DNA from 3 places in the Paenibacillus sp. JT31N17 genome. Region 3 is predicted to be linked to each of the others. Evidence: riboswitches for the same ligand, from Rfam matches in the RefSeq annotation. Region 3 holds a riboswitch; each other region holds the start of a gene.
What was found. Region 3 has a riboswitch for ZMP and ZTP ahead of AC0YOB_RS34760 (bifunctional 5,10-methylenetetrahydrofolate dehydrogenase/5,10-methenyltetrahydrofolate cyclohydrolase). Riboswitches for the same ligand answer to the same signal wherever they lie in the genome.

Region 1 (5,990 bases), on a different contig from region 3:
GTTCATTGAGCTAACGGGTACGATAGTTCAACTTCGATGTGGGAACCGTGCGGCTGCCCTTCGCTCAGCTAACGGGCAGGATAGCTTGGGAAGTTTCAGTTATAATAGCTATTAGTAAGAGTACCAAAGGGAACCTCGGAAACCTAATGTTTTTCCCTATACTGTTTACACTAAGCTTAAAGGTATGCGGCTAGCCCCATTTAAAAAACCTCTTATACATCACCATATTTCCTTGAAGGGGGACATCTGTTTTGGATGCGCAGTTTCTAGATTTATTGGCCCAGAAATATGATACGGAAGAAAAAGTTGTAACAGAAATCATCAACCTTGAAGCGGTCTCCAATCTTCCCAAGGGAACTGAGCATTTTGTCAGTGATTTGCATGGGGAGTTCCAGGCTTTTCAGCATGTACTAAGAAACGGTTCGGGTACCGTAAAAGAGAAAATCAAAGCCTTGTTCCGTGAAGTTTGGACGGATCATGAAATCAATGATTTTACTGCGTTAGTTTATTATCCGGAAGAAAAAATACAGCTGGTTAAAGGAGACCTGTGCAATAAACAAGCCTTGAACCGATGGTACAGAGAAACGATTGAACAAATGCTTAAACTCATTTCTTATGCCTCTTCCAAATATACGCGCTCGAAACTGCGTAAAGCTCTGCCGGAGCAGTTTGTATATATTGTAGAAGAGCTTCTATACAAGACGGATTCTTCCAACAATAAGGACCCTTATTATGAGGAAATATACCGGCAAATTATTTCCTTGGGCCAGGCGGACAAGCTCATTATCGGCCTTGCTTATACGACCCAGCGCCTGGTGGTTGACCATCTTCATGTGGTCGGAGATATCTATGACCGCGGGCCGGAACCCGATAAAATTATGGACACGCTGATCAACTACCATTCTGTAGACATTCAGTGGGGGAACCATGATGTCCTGTGGATAGGCGCCTATGCGGGTTCCCTGGTCTGCCTTGCGAATATTATCCGGATCTGCGCCAGATACGATAATCTGGACATCATCGAAGACGTATATGGAATCAATCTTCGCCCATTGCTGAACTTGGCGGAGAAATACTATGATGACAATCCGGCTTTTAGACCGAAGCTGCAGACCGACCATAACGGTTCGGAGCAGGAAATCCTGCAGATTACCAAAATCCATCAAGCCATTGCCATGATCCAGTTTAAGCTTGAAATCCCGATTATCAAGAGACGCCCCTACTTTAATATGTCTAAGAGGCTTTTGCTTGAGCAGATCGATTACGACAAAACTGAAATCAAGATCGGCGGAAAAACTTACCCGCTGGAAAACACCTGTTTCGCAACCGTAAATCCGCAACAGCCTGAACAATTGCTGGAGGAAGAACAGCAGGTGATGGAAAAGCTGCTGTTCTCCGTTCAGCATTCCGAAAAGCTGGCCAGACATATGAATTTTCTTATGAAAAAGGGAAGCCTTTATTTAAAATACAACGGGAATTTGTTATTTCACGGCTGTATTCCTTTGGATGAAGAAGGAAACATGGAAGAAATGCAGATTGAAGACAAGACGTATTCGGGCCGTCAGCTGCTCGATGTTTTTGAATATTATTTACGTTACGCCTTTGCGCATCCGGAAGAGACGGATGATCTGGCTACGGATATGGTATGGTACATCTGGACAGGGGAATGTTCCTCGCTCTTTGGAAAGAGAGAAATGACCACCTTTGAACGGTACTTTATCCAAGATAAAGAAACCTATAAGGAGAGAAAGAACCCTTATTACCATTTGCGTGAAAATGAGGAGATCTGCCGGAAAATCCTGCATGAGTTTGATATGAATCCGGATCATGGACATATCATTAACGGCCACACGCCAGTTAAAGAAATTCGTGGAGAGAACCCCGTTAAAGCAAAAGGGAAAATGGTTGTCATTGACGGCGGTTTTTCCAAAGCCTATCAATCCACAACGGGCATCGCCGGATATACCTTGTTGTATAATTCCTTTGGCATGCAGCTCGTTGCCCATCAGAAATTTAATTCAAAAGAAGATGTGTTATGTAACGGAACGGACGTATTGTCTGTAAAAAGGCTGGTGGACAAAGAACTGGAGCGGAAGCTGGTGAGGGAAACGAATGTCGGGGAGAAGCTGCTGCAGAAAATCTCAAATTTGAAGAATCTCCTGGAATATCGCTACATGAAATGAAACAACTGCTAAATGAAACAACTGGTACAGCCGCGTTACGCTAACAGGTACGATAGTTCAATAATAACACGGAAGCAACCGACCACAATGATCGGCGCTTCATTGAGCTAACGGGCCGGATAATTTAACCAAATGACATTATATTAATTCCAGGAGCAAGTCATCCTCAATTAATGAAAAGCGCCGCAACATTGTACCATTACGGTATCGCTCAATTTATTCTAACCTTCTGGTGGTACGACCCTAACGGATAACAATAGGTTCAAGTAATCGATGAGACGAAGAGGGGGAAACCGAAATGAAGACAATCAAGTGCATGATGGACCACCTGTACTGGGCGGACGGACGCATCTTGGACGCGCTCGAGGAGAGTGAGACGAAAAACAAGGACATTCTGAAGCTGGTTCGGCACGTCGCGGCCGCGGAACGAGTCTGGCTGTCCCGATTGCAGGGCAAGGGCAGCGCGCAATATTCGTTGTGGGAGGAAGCGGAAGACCTGACGGCGATCCGGACGATGTTCGAAGAAAACGCTGGGCAATATCGCGTCTATATCGAAGGGCTCGAGGAATCCGAGTTGGACGAGATGATCGACTATGCAAACCAGAGCGGGGTTCCGTTCCGAACGTCCGTCCGGGACATCCTGTCGCAGGTTCTCTTACATGGGCAATATCACCGGGGACAGATCAACCGGGCGCTTCGGATCGAATCGGCAGAGCCTGTCCAAATTGATTACATCACGTTCGCGAGGCTCTAACAGGGCCTAATAATCACCATTTCTCGGAATGGGATTAGCATTGACTAACGGATTACGATAGCTTAATAATAACACAGCAGGCTGTCGACTTTTTTATATGCTGTAGCTATTGCTACGCTAAAGGACATTAGAGCATAGTTCCGTTGGTGTTATTTTTAAGCCATTGTCATAATTGAATTTACTAGCAGTAATTGCTACTATGGGAAGTAATTTAAAACTTATATGTGACTGGCGAAGCATGGGGATCCATGAGGAAGCATATAGGTTATGGCCGTACGCCTGGGCAGAGGTAAGGGGAATTTCCCCTTACCTCTTTATGTTTACTCGAGAGGAGCAAGAGCAATGAAAACAGTTCAACACGATTTGTTTGAAAACCCATATCCCGGAAGAACGCTTATCGTAGGAATGACTCCTTCCGGGTCGCAACGTGCACATTGTCTCGAATGGTGATCAAACTGACACTATCTATGATGGGTTGCAGCATAACCGGACCTTTGAACAATCGTTAATGCTTCGAGAGTTTGAACCAGATGCTCCGCACTTTACACCGAGAATTTCAGCCGTGATAAACACAGAACTTAAACAGTATAGTTTATCGATTTTAAAAACACACGACAACGACCTTTCAATTTGCTTACGCAATAGTTATCAATACAGTAAATTTAAGAGTGGCATTGGTCACTGCATTCACACGTACAACTCAGAGCAGAATGCTGTACTAAAACCGTTTGAAGGCGACCCTTTCGAAGTACCACTATTCGATTCAATGAATGGTATAGCTGACTATTACTGGGAATGTATCAATGCTGAAAACAAAATCGCATTGCTGGTAAAGTTTATTCATGTTTCAAATCAAGATATTCAATTCCAAATTCGAAATAAGCATTCAGCTAACTGAGCACGTTAGTTCAACAACACATCAGAGCAGTTTGCCGGCAGCAGCTGCTCCATTTTTTTGTTACGCAAACGGGCAGAACAGATAACAACCTAAAGGAGAAAGGCCTCGGTTCATAATAAGATCGATCGCCTGTGTCAATGGCAACTTTACCAGATCCGGTGCACAACGTTTAAATTGCTTCTTCGGGAGACACCCATTCATATCGATCGTGCTCGGGTTCTCTGCTGATATCGACCTCTGCTTTTCAAGTCGCTTCGGCAGTATACAGGAACCAGGATTCACTGCCAAAATCGGTAATTCTACTGGCAGGTTAAGACCGGTTTCGAGGCAGATCCTCTTTGTATTATTGAAGTAGAGGGAGTTTAGCGCAATAGATCCTGCTATTTGCAACTTAAATCAATCCCCAAACGTTAGAACAGTTGAAATGGGGGACTATTATGAAAAACATTATAATAACGCTGTTAGGAATGTGCTTCTTTGTTACAGGGTGCATGAATAACGAGAAAACAATTACTTTGGAACAAATTAAAGACTTATTTGAAAAACATGGGGTTCCCTTAGCAAAGCCGAGAGAATTAAATACGGAGAATGTATTCATAATGACTTTGAATGACGTATCACCTGAGCCTTTTTTGATTAATGACGATCAGTTAATTAGCATTTACATCTATTCTTCCAGCGCGGGTGTTAAGAAGGCAATTAGAGATTTTGAGGATAAGACGGCAGCGGCAGATGTTGTACCACATTCAAAATATCAAGTTGGGAATGTGTTGATAATTTATTCCAACGAAGGCTTTAAAGATGATCGAGTTGAATTCGTAGTTAAGGAAATGAAATCTCTTGTGTCCTAATTAAAAACTTTTCGTTACGCTAACTGGGTACGATAGTGCAACACGAAAGGGCTGCCTCATGGGACTGTTGACAAAGGCTAGGGAATCAACAGTCCCCATTGGCAGTCCTTTGTTTTTTTTACTGGAGATTAGCGTCAGTTCCTTTTATAGCAGGATATCCCACTCGATAAATCGAATAAAGTTATAAATTGAAACGGCCGGGTAGCTCCTAAATCATGGGAGGGGGAAGAGTGTATTAAAGCAGCATCCTCAAAGGAAAAAAAACCAAAGGAAAAAAAGCACAGGAAGACGAACCACAACCAAGAAAAACGGCTTCAATTATACTTTGAGCAATTTTTTCAAAGAATTTTTCTAAAACCTTCCGGATGATATAGTGTTGTTGTATTTGAGATCGACCTCGAAATCAGGAAAAAACTGCCGACATCAATGAATCGGCAGTTTTCTTCACTAATGGGCAGTAGAATACCATAGCCAGCCACCAAAATAATTGGTATATTTAGGTTGGCATAGCAATCCATAAGAAATTACTTCATATGCGGCACTGCATAATACAGATGAAAATAAGTGATTAGTATTTGTGAGGAATGAGAGGAGTTGAACATGAGCGCCGTAGGTCTCTCGAAGTCGCGGCTCGATCGAATGCATCAAGTATTCGGGATACGTCGAACGTAAAGAAATGCCTGGGCTCGTTGCGCTCATCAGTCATGAGAAAATGCGTTCAACTTCCAACATGTTCCTCGATTTATGCTCAGCAGTTCACAACAATTTAAGCTTTCGTGGAAAGAATCGATGAGGCTGATTCGCGTAGTGATGAACTGTTCATTTAGCAAATAATCTCGTAACCATTACGGAGGCTAGATAAATGGCGAAGGGACATCCGTATTTTCATAGCGAGGATGCAGGAGAACAAGCCGCATTCTATACCAAAGCGTTGGGCGGGGAACTTGGACTTGGCCCGAAATCTGGTGAGGAGCTGACGCGCTTCCAAAAAACGCAGGTGGCCATAGTCGGAGCCGGTCCGGCCGGTCTCGTACTGGCCCTCCTACTGCAGCAGGAGGGCATCGACTGCATCGTCGTCGAGAGCCAGACCCAGGCCCACGTGGAGGCACGTGCTCGAGCCGGATTCATCGAGCACCGCGTCGTGAAATTCTTGCGCCGACACGGCCTCTCAAAGGGGCTTGACCTTCGCGGTGTATCTCACACAACGTGCGAGTTCCGCCACGGCGGGCGCCGGTACATAGTCCCGTACGGTGACCTCGTCGGTGGTTCCCACGTCGTCTACCCCCAGCAATTCGTGGTGAAGG
Region 2 (5,990 bases), on a different contig from region 3:
GCCGCCGGTCGAGCGGGATGTCCTGAAGGTACGCCGAGAGCCTCCGGCGGCTTGCGCTTGGTTGAAGCCATCCCGCGCGATCCCCTGCTCTGTGATTTCTGATTGTTCAATCGCGATACGATAAAAAAGATAATAATGACAGCGAGAACAATGATAAGGAAACCACCCATAGCTATCACCCGCTTTTCGTAGGATTAGTTCCATCATAGCATGAATAAACCATGTCTTTCTGCCGTTTTTGGTAAACATTAGGGCTGTATCAGGCCGGTGCTGCAAAAAAGGCTGCGGCGCTGTCCTCGTGGACTTGCGCAGCAGCCTCTTCGCTTTCCTTGTTATGAAGCTTTTTTAATATTTCAATCCGGGATAAAGCGGGTATTGGGAGGTCAGGTCGCTGACCATGCCGCGTGCTTTGGCAAGCACCGCTTCATCTTTCGGGTTTTTCAAGGTCATGGCGATAATTTCTGCAATGGTCTTCATCGCTTCGACGCCCATTCCCCGTGAAGTTGCCGCTGGAGTACCGATACGCACGCCGCTGGTAATGAACGGGCTGGTCGGATCGAATGGAATGGCGTTTTTGTTGACTGTGATTTGCACGGAATCCAGTACATGCTCCGCATCCTTGCCGGTAATGTTCAGACTGCGCAGATCAATCAGCATCAGGTGATTGTCTGTTCCGCCGGATACGATATTAATGCCTTGGGCCATCAACGATTCAGACAGCGCCTTGGCGTTATCGACGACGTTTTTGCCGTAGACTTTGAATGATGGATCCAGCGCTTCGCCGAAAGCAACCGCTTTGGCGGCAATAATATGCATCAAAGGTCCTCCCTGGGAACCAGGGAATACGGCTTTATCGATCGCTTGCGCCCATGGCTGACGGCACAGAATCAAGCCGCCGCGGGGTCCGCGAAGCGTTTTATGCGTCGTGGTGGTAACGAAATGGGCGTGCGGCACCGGGCTTGGATGCAGACCGGCCGCAACCAGACCGGCAATATGCGCCATATCGACGAACAGCAGTGCGCCGACATCATTTGCGATTTTGCCCAGTGCTTCAAAGTCAATGATACGCGGGTAAGCCGAGGCGCCTGCTACGATCATCTTCGGACGGTGCTTGAATGCAAGCTTCCGGACTTCTTCATAATCGATCGTGAATGTATTCTCATTGACGCCGTAAGAGACGAAATTATACAAAATACCGGATGCGTTAACCGGGCTGCCGTGCGTCAAATGCCCGCCATGCGCCAGATTCATGCCAAGCACGGTATCGCCCGCATTCAGCGCTGCAAGATAAACCGCCATATTCGCCTGAGCGCCGGAATGAGGCTGTACGTTGACATGCTCTGCGCCGAAAAGCTCTTTGGCACGGTCGCGGGCAATGTTCTCGGCTATATCCACATGCTCGCAGCCGCCGTAGTAGCGTTTGCCCGGGTAGCCTTCGGCGTATTTGTTCGTCAATACGGTTCCCATTGCTTCCAGCACAGCTTCGGAGACAATGTTCTCGGACGCGATAAGCTCAATGTTGTCGCGCTGACGCTGCAGCTCAAGTCCGAGCGCTTTTACCAATTCAGGGTCTTGTTTGCGTAAATGTTCCATTGTTTTGTTTATCCTCCTTAAATGTAACGCCTTCTATAACAGTCCCTTGCATTGCGCTGACAGGCCTTTGAAGCTTGTTAAGAAGCCATTGGTCAGAAACAATTCACAAAACATGTTTATTGGCGGTTGTTAAGTAACGCGGTATGTGGTCAAAATCTCCGAATCAACTTCCTCTAGTCGCATGTGCCGCCCGGAGACTCCGGGCCCCCTGGGGATGTATCCGTAAAGGCTTCAGCAACTGAACTGCCCGGAATGCCGGCCTCTTCCTCCGTATATACGGCGCGGATGCCGCCGATCAGCTTTGGACGCGTATAAGCCATTGTCAGATGCGCTTCTCCAATGAAACGGATTGTCGGCCTGACCGGAACAGCAACACGCCGCAGATGCATGCCTATGAACGTATCGCCAATATCCAGTCCGGCATGCGCCTGCACCGTCTCCGTCAGACAGGGATCGGACAACTGCCGGTAGGCGTAGGAAGCCATTGAACCGCCGGCTTTCGGCACAGGGATGGCTCCTACAATCTCCAGTCCATACCGCTCTGCGATATCCCTCTCCATCACAAGCGCCCGGTTCAAATGTTCGCAGCACTGATAAACGGGGTGAAAGCCAATGTCACGGCGTGCCGCCTCGACGCCTTCATAAACCGCTTTGGCTGTTTCCAGCGTGCCTGATGTGCCAATCCGCTGACCGATGACCTCGCTCGTGCTTGCGCCAATTACCAGAAGCTGTCCGCTGCGAAGCTGAGCGGCATGCGCCAGCTCACGGACAACAGCTTCAACATCACCTGCAATCGTATCCAGCTTCAGTTCCCGGTTCATCACCTGACACTCCTTCAATTCGCATCTTCCGCTTGCTGCGAAGCATGGTGCTACCCTCTGAAATAACAATCGCCGGAACGGCAGCTTGCGCCGGATGGCAAAAACAGATTCAAATTACAGTTGAGGGAGAAGACGCATTTTCTTCAAGCTTCATGACCTTGCCGATCCTGCCAACATGACGCTGCTCCTCCGAGAACGGGGTTTCCAGCCAGATTCGGACGATCTCCTGGGCAAGCCCGGGTCCGATAACGCGTTCTCCCATCGCCAGCACATTCGTATCATTATGCTCACGGGTTGCCTTGGCCGAGAAGGTATCGTGCACAAGTGCGCACCGGATGCCGGCCGTTTTGTTGGCCGCTATTGACATGCCGATTCCGGTGCCGCAGACCAGAATTCCGCGTTCCGCCTTCCCGCTTGTTACTCTTTCGCAGACAGGAAGCGCATAATCAGGATAGTCCACGGATTGCTCGCAATTGCAGCCGACATCTTCGATTACATGACCGAGCGACCGGATGAAGGAAGCGAGCTCCTCCTTGAGGCGGTAACCGCCGTGATCGGCGCCGATGGCGATTTTCATAACATATAATCCTCCCGGTTTGACCGCCTTGGATGGCGAAAAATGTCGATGAATCATGTTACTAGTATACCTGAAATCATGCTGAAATCGCCTGGAAGACGAAAAAAGAGCATGACATGCTTTCGCACGCTGCTCTTTGCCCAGGCGACCGGCCGTATGATCTGATGCTCCACCGTGGTTTGATCCACTTTAGTCGCCAGTTACATCAGAAACCGTCTTAGTTGTTTTTATCATAACGTATTGCCTGTTGAAAATCAATCATCGAACGTCAGGGGCTGATGCGGATATTTTGTAAACGACCTTATCGGGAAGGGCCAAGCTTATCCAGCAGCTTCCTCAATGCATCCTCGATCTCGTCGGCGCTGCGCTTATACATCTCCATCGACCCGCCAAAGGGGTCGGCTATGTCAAAATCGGGAATCCGCTTCTCAAGCTCAAGCAGGCGGTCGCGCTCGGCACTGGTCATCTGTTGGCCAAGCGCCTGCTTCATCTGCCATTCCGTGTAAAGGCCCTCCAGCTCCGAAATATCGGCCAAGACCTTCTCGTCGCAGCCGACGAATTCCTTGAGTGTATAAGTTTTATCCACCGCTTGTGGGAAGCGCTGCAGCAAATTGCGTTTATGGCTTGTCGTCATGGTCAAAATCAGATCCGCCCAAACGACTGAACCGCCATCAAGCGCTTTGGAGCCGCCAGTACATGAAACCTCCCTTTGACGCAGCACGCCCACAGCATTCGAAGAAACAGGAAGTCCATCCACCGTGGACACACCTGCCGAGCGTACCTCCAGCTGCCTGCCCTGCTTTCTCGCAAGCTCCTTAAGAATGGCCTCCGCCATCGGGGAACGGCATGTATTGCCGGTGCAGACGAACAAAATCCGTTTCATAGCACTCGCACTCCTTTTCCTCAAATTATTCAAAATAAAACAAGCAGCCCGAACGTGAACAAAATAACACCGCCCAGCGCTTCCCCGTACTCGCCCATGCTTGAACTGACCCGCCGTCCGATGAGCAGTCCAACCGTGGACATGATTCCGCCGAAGAAGCCGAACAGAAGCACCGTGACCAGCACATCCGCCGCAAACATGCCCAGTGAAATGCCTACGGAAAATGAATCAATGCTCACGCTGAGCGCAAACAGCAGCATCCCCCAAACCGTGCTGTGATCAAGGGATTCCACGGATTCGCCACGCAGGGAGCTGTAAATCATGTGGCCGCCCAAGAGCAGCAGCAGCACACCGGCGGCGGATGAAGCCACATCTCCGAGCAGGGAACTGACGTATTTACCGGTAAGCATGCCCATAAGAGGCATTATTATATGAAACAGCGCGATAACCGCACTTAATTTAAGAATATCAACAAGCCGAATACCCTTCATTCCTATACCGACCCCGAGTGAAAAAGCGTCCATCCCAAGAGCTATCGCCATAAGTAACAGCGTCAGCAGTTGTCCGGCATGCATACCCGCTTCGACCATTCTTTTTCCCCCTTGTCCGCATTCTTTTCCAGCATATGCGGACAAGGGGTTAAACATGACCTGTAAAAGCGGCAGCCCGGGAAGGGCGTTATACGCGGATGATCTGCTGGGCAGCCGCTTTGGCAAGCCGGTTCATCAAGGCATGCCCGATGCCGGCCTCCGGACAGGTCTCCGCCCAAATTCGGCTCACGCCGAGATCATCAAATGAACGCAGGGCTGCATATAAGCCCTGAGCCGCCTGCTCCAGATCGCCGAGGCTGCCGATGACCAAAACATGATCGGCATCGAAGCGGTCGGCATGCTCACGGAACGCGAGCACTCCCGTACGTTCACCTTCCGCCCGGGCATTCCGGCTCTGCTTGCCGATATAAGCGGCAACTTCGTCAATGCCGCCCTGAACCAGCTGCATGACTCCCCTGGGCGCATAATGGGCATACTTCATTCCTGGGGATCTCGGAGCGATGCCGGCTGCCGGGTATTCATGCGCTCCTGATGCAATGAAACCTGGGCAGCGTTCCTGTCCATTATCATGAGGGGCGGCAGCTATATCATATTCGACCTGCGCCCCCGCTGCGCGCAGCGATTCAGCTGTTATCCCGCCTGGTCGCAGAATCCGTACAATACCGCCTGGTTCAACCTGAACAACCGTCGACTCCAGTCCCACGCCGGCCGAACCTCCGTCAATAACGGCATCAATCCGTCCGTTCAGATCATCCAAAACATGCGTCGCTTCTGTCGGACTGGGGCGGCCCGAGCTGTTGGCGCTGGGCGCCGCAACCGGACACCCGGCAGCCGTGATCAACGCCAGTGCCACGGGATGCGCAGGCATCCTGACGGCAACGGTGTCCAGCCCTGCCGTGACATGCTCCGATATCGAGGCCCTCTTCAGGGGCAGAACAATCGTAAGCGGCCCCGGCCAGAAGCGGTCCATCAGAAGCTGGACCATCTCCCCGCAGGGAGCGGTAAACGAATCAAGCTGCGCAGAGTCCGAAATATGCACAATGAGCGGATTGTCCGAAGGTCTTCCTTTGGCTTCAAAAATTCTGCTTACTGCATCGTGATCCAATGCGTTGGCTCCGAGCCCGTACACCGTCTCAGTGGGAAATGCCACCGTTCCTCCCTGACGGAGAGTACGTGCGGCTTCTCTGATGATCTTATCGTCGGGGCTTGCGGGATCGACATGATACACCTTGGTTTTGCTCGTCATTATGCAACCAATCCTTAGACGTCAATTAATCATTTTTATTTCTTCCATTATATCATACATGGCAAGTTTCACATCCTCTCCGATATCCGGCGTACTATGGAATCTTTTCTGACATCTATTAGGAAGCTATGCGGAAAATCATGTAATTTCCTTTGACTTTAACCTTTTGCGGATGTATGATTACTACGATTATTTATATATAAATTCAGATATATCAGCTTCGCATTTTTACATGCGCAATGGAGGATTACAGATGCAGACAGAAGAAGCCAAGCAGGTCCGTTTCCTGCCCATTATGATTGCCATTTTCTTCGGCAGT
Region 3 (5,990 bases):
CCCGGAATCTTCAGCCGGCATGCAGACTCTTTTCCCTCAGGAGCGTCCGAACAGGTTTATGAATTTCATATTGCGGACCCCGAAGGAGAAGATAAGCAGGCTGATAAGAAACAGCTGTGTATGTTGGATTGACAAATAAATAACCGGAAGCAGCAAAACAACCAGTAAAGCCAGCCGCATGACATTCATATCATCCATCGTCCTCTCCAGCACTCGTATGTTAGTTAATATAACATGTTAAAGAGCTTTAGTAAATCGGAGAGGAGATGGAAGGATACTTATTAGGCTATAGTCTTGATCTGATGACAGTTAATATTACTTCTATACTCAGCGTTTGGGGTGCAGCGGATAGTCAACGATCGTCGGGACCTCAATCAGAATGAGCCGCAGCGGCTCGGTGCCCTCACTTGCCGTTATGAGGACGTTCAGCTCCTCGTCAGCACGCACTACGACATAATCCTTATGCTGAAAATCCGTGTTTTTTGCTGCATCCTCTGCATAGGACCAGCTGCCTCCGCTCCGAATGGCAAGCGCTGATAAAGTACGTTCGGCAGGGACCTGATGGCGGTAGGATTGTCCGGCCGGTACGGTAATATCCCACATCCGGGCATCGGCAATGATGGAGATGGGCGATCCTTCGCCGATCACAGTTTTTCTGATAACGCCGTCCGCCTCCACAATCGGAAAAGCCTCATGATCATACTGATTATAGGTTGGCGCGGTTTTGTAGGCCGTCTCCAGGCTTGGCTCGAACCAAATCTGGAAAGCTTCCATATCCGGGCCTACAAAACGCTCCTGGTGGCTGACGCCGGAGCCGGTCTGCATGATTTGGACGCCGCCGGGACCAACAGTGCTTTTGGTGCCCAGAGTATCGCCATGCTCGGCTTGGCCGTTGACTACATAGGTCATAATTTCAAAGGCTTGATGGGGATGCAGCGGAATGTGCCCGCCTTCGGCCGAATGCGCCCATGCCCAATAGAACAAAGGGCCGAGTCTGCGGAGCACCGAGCCGTCCCCGGTAAAGCCGATTGGTTTCTGCTCTGTAATTTTGCCGCCGTCAAATGCGCCTCTGCCTTGTAAAGTTGGACCGTATATTAAGGTTTGCATAGAAATGACCTCCATTATTCGTTTTATATAAATAGGGTATAGCCTCAATATGGCAATTGAATCGTCTCAAAAAGCTGGATATCATACCGCGTATCAGGCGGAAACAGTCTGCAACGGGTTTTTAGACAAGTGACAAGCAGTGAACACGCTCATCACCCCTCGAATATCTGAAGACGGTTCCGCTCGCGCAGACGGTCTTCTTCACTGAAGCTCTGAATGCAAGCAGCTAACTAGATGAAGCTTGCCTGGGCTGCAAGGCCCAGCTTCTTAAGCAGTTGAATGGCCTGTGTCTGCTCTTCAGCCGTGAGACCGGCTACCGCCTTCTGAATCGCCACGGTATGCTCTGGAAAAATCCGCTCAAGCAGCTCGTTTCCCTGCTCCGTAAGCTCTGCGAAAATTACTCTCCTGTCCGTGGGACATGCCTTGCGCCGCGCTAATCCTTTGGCCGTCAGCTTGTCGATGACGTAGGTAATATTGCCGCTTGTCATCAATATTTTCTCGCCAATCTGCTGCAGAGGCTGCTCTCCCTTATGATACAGCAGCTCCAGTACACCAAATTCAGTTGGGTTCAACCCGTATTTGCGAATATCCTGCTGTATATGCGCGCTAACCCATTGATTCGCCCGTGATAAAGTAACGAATAGCTGTAAAGAAGTATTTGGAGGTTGACTCACGCTGCTCACCTCATTTTCTTTTAATTTAAATATCTTAATTTAAAGATAAATCAATTCGACGACGTTGTCAAGCGGCTGCATTCCGTTACAGGCAGGGAAATGCCAATATCTCCTCCAGATGACATGAGTAGCCGTTTCTTCTGGACCTTGTTTCTGCTATAATGACAGCATTGGAATAAGGGTCGCGTGCAACTGGCGCAGCGTGGATTAACCACGAGGAAGCAAGCGACTAAATGAGCGTATCCATGCTGACCTCCGCTATCAGTAAATTGGGGTGCAGCGGCCGCTCTGTCATAGCCGTACGCCTGGGCAAAGTATTTGAAGGAAGATGTGCTAAAGAGCACGGGTCCTTTCAGATGCTTTTTTTTGTTTACCTATTGCATGAGGGAGGCATTCGATCATGGCCAAGCTGTTGAAGGCAAAACCGCTCGCTGATGAGGCAGGCGGGCTCATCAAGACACAGGTTCAGGAATGGAAGGAAGCAGGGATTGCACCGGCAATAGCGGTCCTGATGGTAAATGGAGACCCGGCCTCGGCAGCCTATGCCAACGCCAAGGGGCGGCTTGCCGGGAAGCTGGGGATCGGCTTCGAGCTTCTGACTTTCGAGCAGAACGTCACGGAGGCTGAATTGCTCCGGGAGATTCAGCGGTTGAATGGGGATGACAGCATTCATGGCATCCTGATCGAGCTTCCGCTGCCAGCGGGATTGGATTCCAGCCGGCTTGCGGCTGCGCTTGATCCGCTGAAGGATATTGACGGTATTACCCCGGCCAATAAGCTGGCCTGCATGATGAATGAACCCGGTCTGCGGCCAGCCACCCCGCAGTCCTGCATCCGATTGATTGAGGCTGCGGGAATCCCGCTAAGCGGCAAGCATGTTGTCGTTGTCGGCAGGGGAGAGACGGTAGGCCGGCCTCTGATGCAAATGCTGCTGCACCTGAACGCAACGGTGACCGTATGCCATTCCCGTACGACTGATCTGGCTCGAATGATCAAGGGTGCGGACGTGCTGGTCACGGCTGCGGGCCGATTGAACCTGATTACCCCGGAGATGGTTCATACCGGGCTGACTCTCATTGACGCAGGCATCAATGTCAGTCAAGATGGCAGTGGAATTGCCGGTGATGCGGCTCCGGAAACGGCCGATCATGTAGCGGCTTCTTCACCGGTCCCTGGGGGTGTGGGCACATTGACCACGACGATATTATTCGAGAATGTCCTGCATGCATTAAAGCTGCAGCAGGATGCGGGGAGGCTGCAGATATGAGCGATTCATGGAAGCAATCGATCCATGCTTTTTTGGAGAAGGCGGGCTCCGCTTCTCCTACTCCAGGAGGAGGAAGCGTGGCTGCCCTCGCCGCGGCGCTTGGCGCATCCATGGGCTCGATGGTAACCCGGCTGACGACAGGAAACAAGTATGAAGATGTGCAGGCGGATATGAATTTCATCACCGGACAAATGACGGGGGCTGTATCGGCATGCGAGGCGGTCATGCTGCAGGATATTGAGAGCTTCGGGGAGTTTATGCGCGTTCTGGCTCTGCCAAGGACTACTGAAGAAGAGCGGGAGCTGCGCAAAAAGGCCCTTAGCGGAGCTGCTGTCCGCGCGGCCGAGGTGCCATTAGGCTTAATGGTGCTGTGCCATGAGCTGCTGCTGCTGCTGCATGATGCGGTTATGAAAGTGAACCGCAATGTCATCTCCGATTGGGGAATCGCCGCCCTGATGCTCGAAGCGGCGATCCAATCGGCTTGGCTCACAGTGGAAATTAATTTGAGCTCCATTCAAGATCTGGCTGCCGCAGCGCGCATTCGTGAACAGGGCGAAGCGCTTGAGCTTGCGGGTGCGAAGCTGAAGGCAGCGATCCTGACGGCAGTCAGATCTCGATTGTAAGCTGCTCCTTCTCATTTGAGACAAGATAATCTTGAGACCGCTATTCCAGATCGCGTACGGACTGGCCGATACCAACTGATTGGCCAGCGCCAACTAACTGGCTAATGCCAACGGACTGGCCAATACCAACTGACTCTGACGGGCTGCGCGTATGGGGTGAGGAGTTTGTAAATATAGACCTGATTTATCCTGATCAGGTCTTTAACACTATCAGGTCTTAATAGACCCGGTGAACGATTTCTTCAAAGTCGGGCTCCTCCATATGAACATCCTCGATCTCGCCCAGCTGCTCCAGCATCCGCAGCGCCTCCATGGCGCTGAGCTGATCGCGGTTGCACTCTACGGTAAGCGTATGACCGTCACTGCCCGTAAGCCGCAGGGGCCAACGGCGGTCCTGCGGTTCCTCAGCGGCGCTTCCCGGCCAGTCGGCCGGATTAAACTGGCCGTCTATCAGCGGAGAAGCCATACTGAGATAGGTTACCCGAATGATGGTCGGCAAGCCGATCCTCCGCCTTAACCCGCCGGTTGTCCCGTCGAATCCGAGACGGCCGTCATTGATCACAATGACGCGGCTGCACAGCTGTTCAATATCGTCCATATCATGAGTCGTGAGCAGGATCGTCTTGCCCAGCTCGCGGTTGATGGAATGCAAAAATTCACGGATGCTTCGTTTGGCGATTACATCAAGTCCAATGGTCGGCTCATCGAGAAACAGAATGTCCGGATCGTGGAGCAGCGCCGCCGCGATGTCGGCGCGCATCCTTTGTCCGAGTGACAGCTTGCGCACTGGGGTCTCCATGAACGGGGCAAGAGCCAGCAGTTCGCTCAGCTCACCAAGACGCCGCGATTTCTCTTCATCGGGCACACCGTACATGGCGGCCAAAATATCAAAGGAATCCCGTACCGGCAAGTCCCACCACAGCTGTGTCCGCTGTCCGAACAGCACGCCAAGTCTGCGTGCGACAGTGCGCCGCTCGCGGTGGGGGCTCATGCCGGCAATCCGCACTTCGCCCGCTGACGGATGAAGAATGCCGGATAGCATCTTGATCGTCGTTGATTTTCCCGCTCCGTTAGGCCCGATATACCCGACGAATTCCCCCTGATTAATCGTAAAGCTGATATCACGGACGGCTTCCTTCACCGTATAATCCCTTGAGAACATGGTGCGCAGCCCGCTGAACCGCCCCTCCTTGGGGACGGCTGATTTGAATTCCTTGGATAAGTGCTCGACCGTTATCATATGAGCGCTGGTCCTCCTATTTGAGAATATACGAATAGTGATGCTTGTTTAGCTGCCTGTACTCTGATAACGGGATAAACCGACCCGCCACATAAACAGACCAGCGGCAAACACCAGTACAGCCGCAGCGAATGCGGACAACAGCAGCCAGACTCCGCCTTCCCCGCGCAGAATAAACAATGAGGGGACATAATTGGCGAATGCGACCGGAATAACGCTGAGCAGCATGACCTGCATCCACTTGGGATAAATCGAAACAGGATACTGGACGGCTGTCCGCGCTGCGTCCTCTGTAATATTCTGCAGCTCTTCAATCCTCGTAATCCAGAAGCCCGCCGTAGCCGTAAGCAGTCCGATTCCGAATAATAGCAAAGCGCCTGAGAGGATAACCAGCAGCGTCAGCGGGATCGAAACCCAGGAGATTTGCCCGGAGGAAAATAAAGCCTGTATGCTGACAGCAAGCACGGCAGCGCCTTGAATGATCTCCCCGATCCGGAAGGATACATTGAACGACATCAGTCCGAGCAGCACGGGGACCGGCCGCAGCAGCAGACTGTCCAGGTCGCCGCTGAGCAAATATTTTTCCAGGTGATGCACATCAGAGGCTACCGTCCTGTATATCGCTTTGGACAGAGTCAGGATGGCATACAGATAGCCGGCTTCTGCCAGAGACCAGCCTTTAATATGGCCGAATTTCAGCAGAATAATGGCCAGCATGGCGAATTCCACGACATTGATCAGGGCAGCCATCAGGGAAGAGAACCAGAAATTGAATTTGTACTGCATTCGGCTGCGAAGGCTGGCGACTACCAGCAGATGGTACATGCGAAGCCATTTCATCCGCCCTGCACCTCCACTTTGCGCCGCATCGTCCGGGCAATCATCAGGCAGATGCAGGTGAGTCCGGCGCCCCAGCCAAGAGAGCCGAGCAGTGGGACGGGGCCGTCCATGCCCAGATAAATCCGGGTTGGCACATAATGCAGGAACGGGTAGAACGAAGCCCGGCTGATCAGCTCGAGCCAGTTCGGCAGCCACTCAATGGGAATGAGAAAGCCGGACAGCAGCATACTGAAGGCATA

Region 1: linked by a shared signal. The riboswitch ahead of AC0YOB_RS35735 (IMP cyclohydrolase) and the one ahead of AC0YOB_RS34760 (bifunctional 5,10-methylenetetrahydrofolate dehydrogenase/5,10-methenyltetrahydrofolate cyclohydrolase) in region 3 are both predicted to bind ZMP and ZTP.
Region 2: linked by a shared signal. The riboswitch ahead of rpiB (ribose 5-phosphate isomerase B) and the one ahead of AC0YOB_RS34760 (bifunctional 5,10-methylenetetrahydrofolate dehydrogenase/5,10-methenyltetrahydrofolate cyclohydrolase) in region 3 are both predicted to bind ZMP and ZTP.

What each region holds. Positions count from the first base shown of each region.
Region 1 is NZ_JBWDNP010000023.1:30,398-36,387, forward strand. Features, by position in the region: gene AC0YOB_RS35725 (fructose-1,6-bisphosphatase) at 252-2,183, shown strand; gene AC0YOB_RS35730 (DinB family protein) at 2,482-2,937, shown strand; ZMP/ZTP riboswitch at 3,152-3,229, shown strand; gene AC0YOB_RS35735 (IMP cyclohydrolase) at 3,365-3,835, shown strand; gene AC0YOB_RS35740 (hypothetical protein) at 4,273-4,686, shown strand; gene AC0YOB_RS35745 (4-hydroxybenzoate 3-monooxygenase) at 5,549-5,990, shown strand, end outside.
Region 2 is NZ_JBWDNP010000005.1:172,199-178,188, forward strand. Features, by position in the region: gene AC0YOB_RS18575 (glycine-rich domain-containing protein) at 1-71, opposite strand, end outside; gene AC0YOB_RS18580 (serine hydroxymethyltransferase) at 346-1,593, opposite strand; gene AC0YOB_RS18585 (TIGR01440 family protein) at 1,767-2,414, opposite strand; gene rpiB (ribose 5-phosphate isomerase B) at 2,524-2,991, opposite strand; ZMP/ZTP riboswitch at 3,123-3,205, opposite strand; gene AC0YOB_RS18595 (low molecular weight protein arginine phosphatase) at 3,293-3,874, opposite strand; gene AC0YOB_RS18600 (manganese efflux pump MntP) at 3,904-4,464, opposite strand; gene AC0YOB_RS18605 (L-threonylcarbamoyladenylate synthase) at 4,553-5,671, opposite strand; gene AC0YOB_RS18610 (MDR family MFS transporter) at 5,925-5,990, shown strand, end outside.
Region 3 is NZ_JBWDNP010000021.1:38,118-44,107, reverse strand. Features, by position in the region: gene AC0YOB_RS34775 (hypothetical protein) at 37-198, opposite strand; gene AC0YOB_RS34770 (pirin family protein) at 328-1,107, opposite strand; gene AC0YOB_RS34765 (MarR family winged helix-turn-helix transcriptional regulator) at 1,338-1,781, opposite strand; ZMP/ZTP riboswitch at 1,960-2,099, shown strand; gene AC0YOB_RS34760 (bifunctional 5,10-methylenetetrahydrofolate dehydrogenase/5,10-methenyltetrahydrofolate cyclohydrolase) at 2,182-3,048, shown strand; gene AC0YOB_RS34755 (cyclodeaminase/cyclohydrolase family protein) at 3,045-3,671, shown strand; gene AC0YOB_RS34750 (ABC transporter ATP-binding protein) at 3,889-4,911, opposite strand; gene AC0YOB_RS34745 (ABC transporter permease) at 4,960-5,751, opposite strand; gene AC0YOB_RS34740 (ABC transporter permease) at 5,748-5,990, opposite strand, start outside.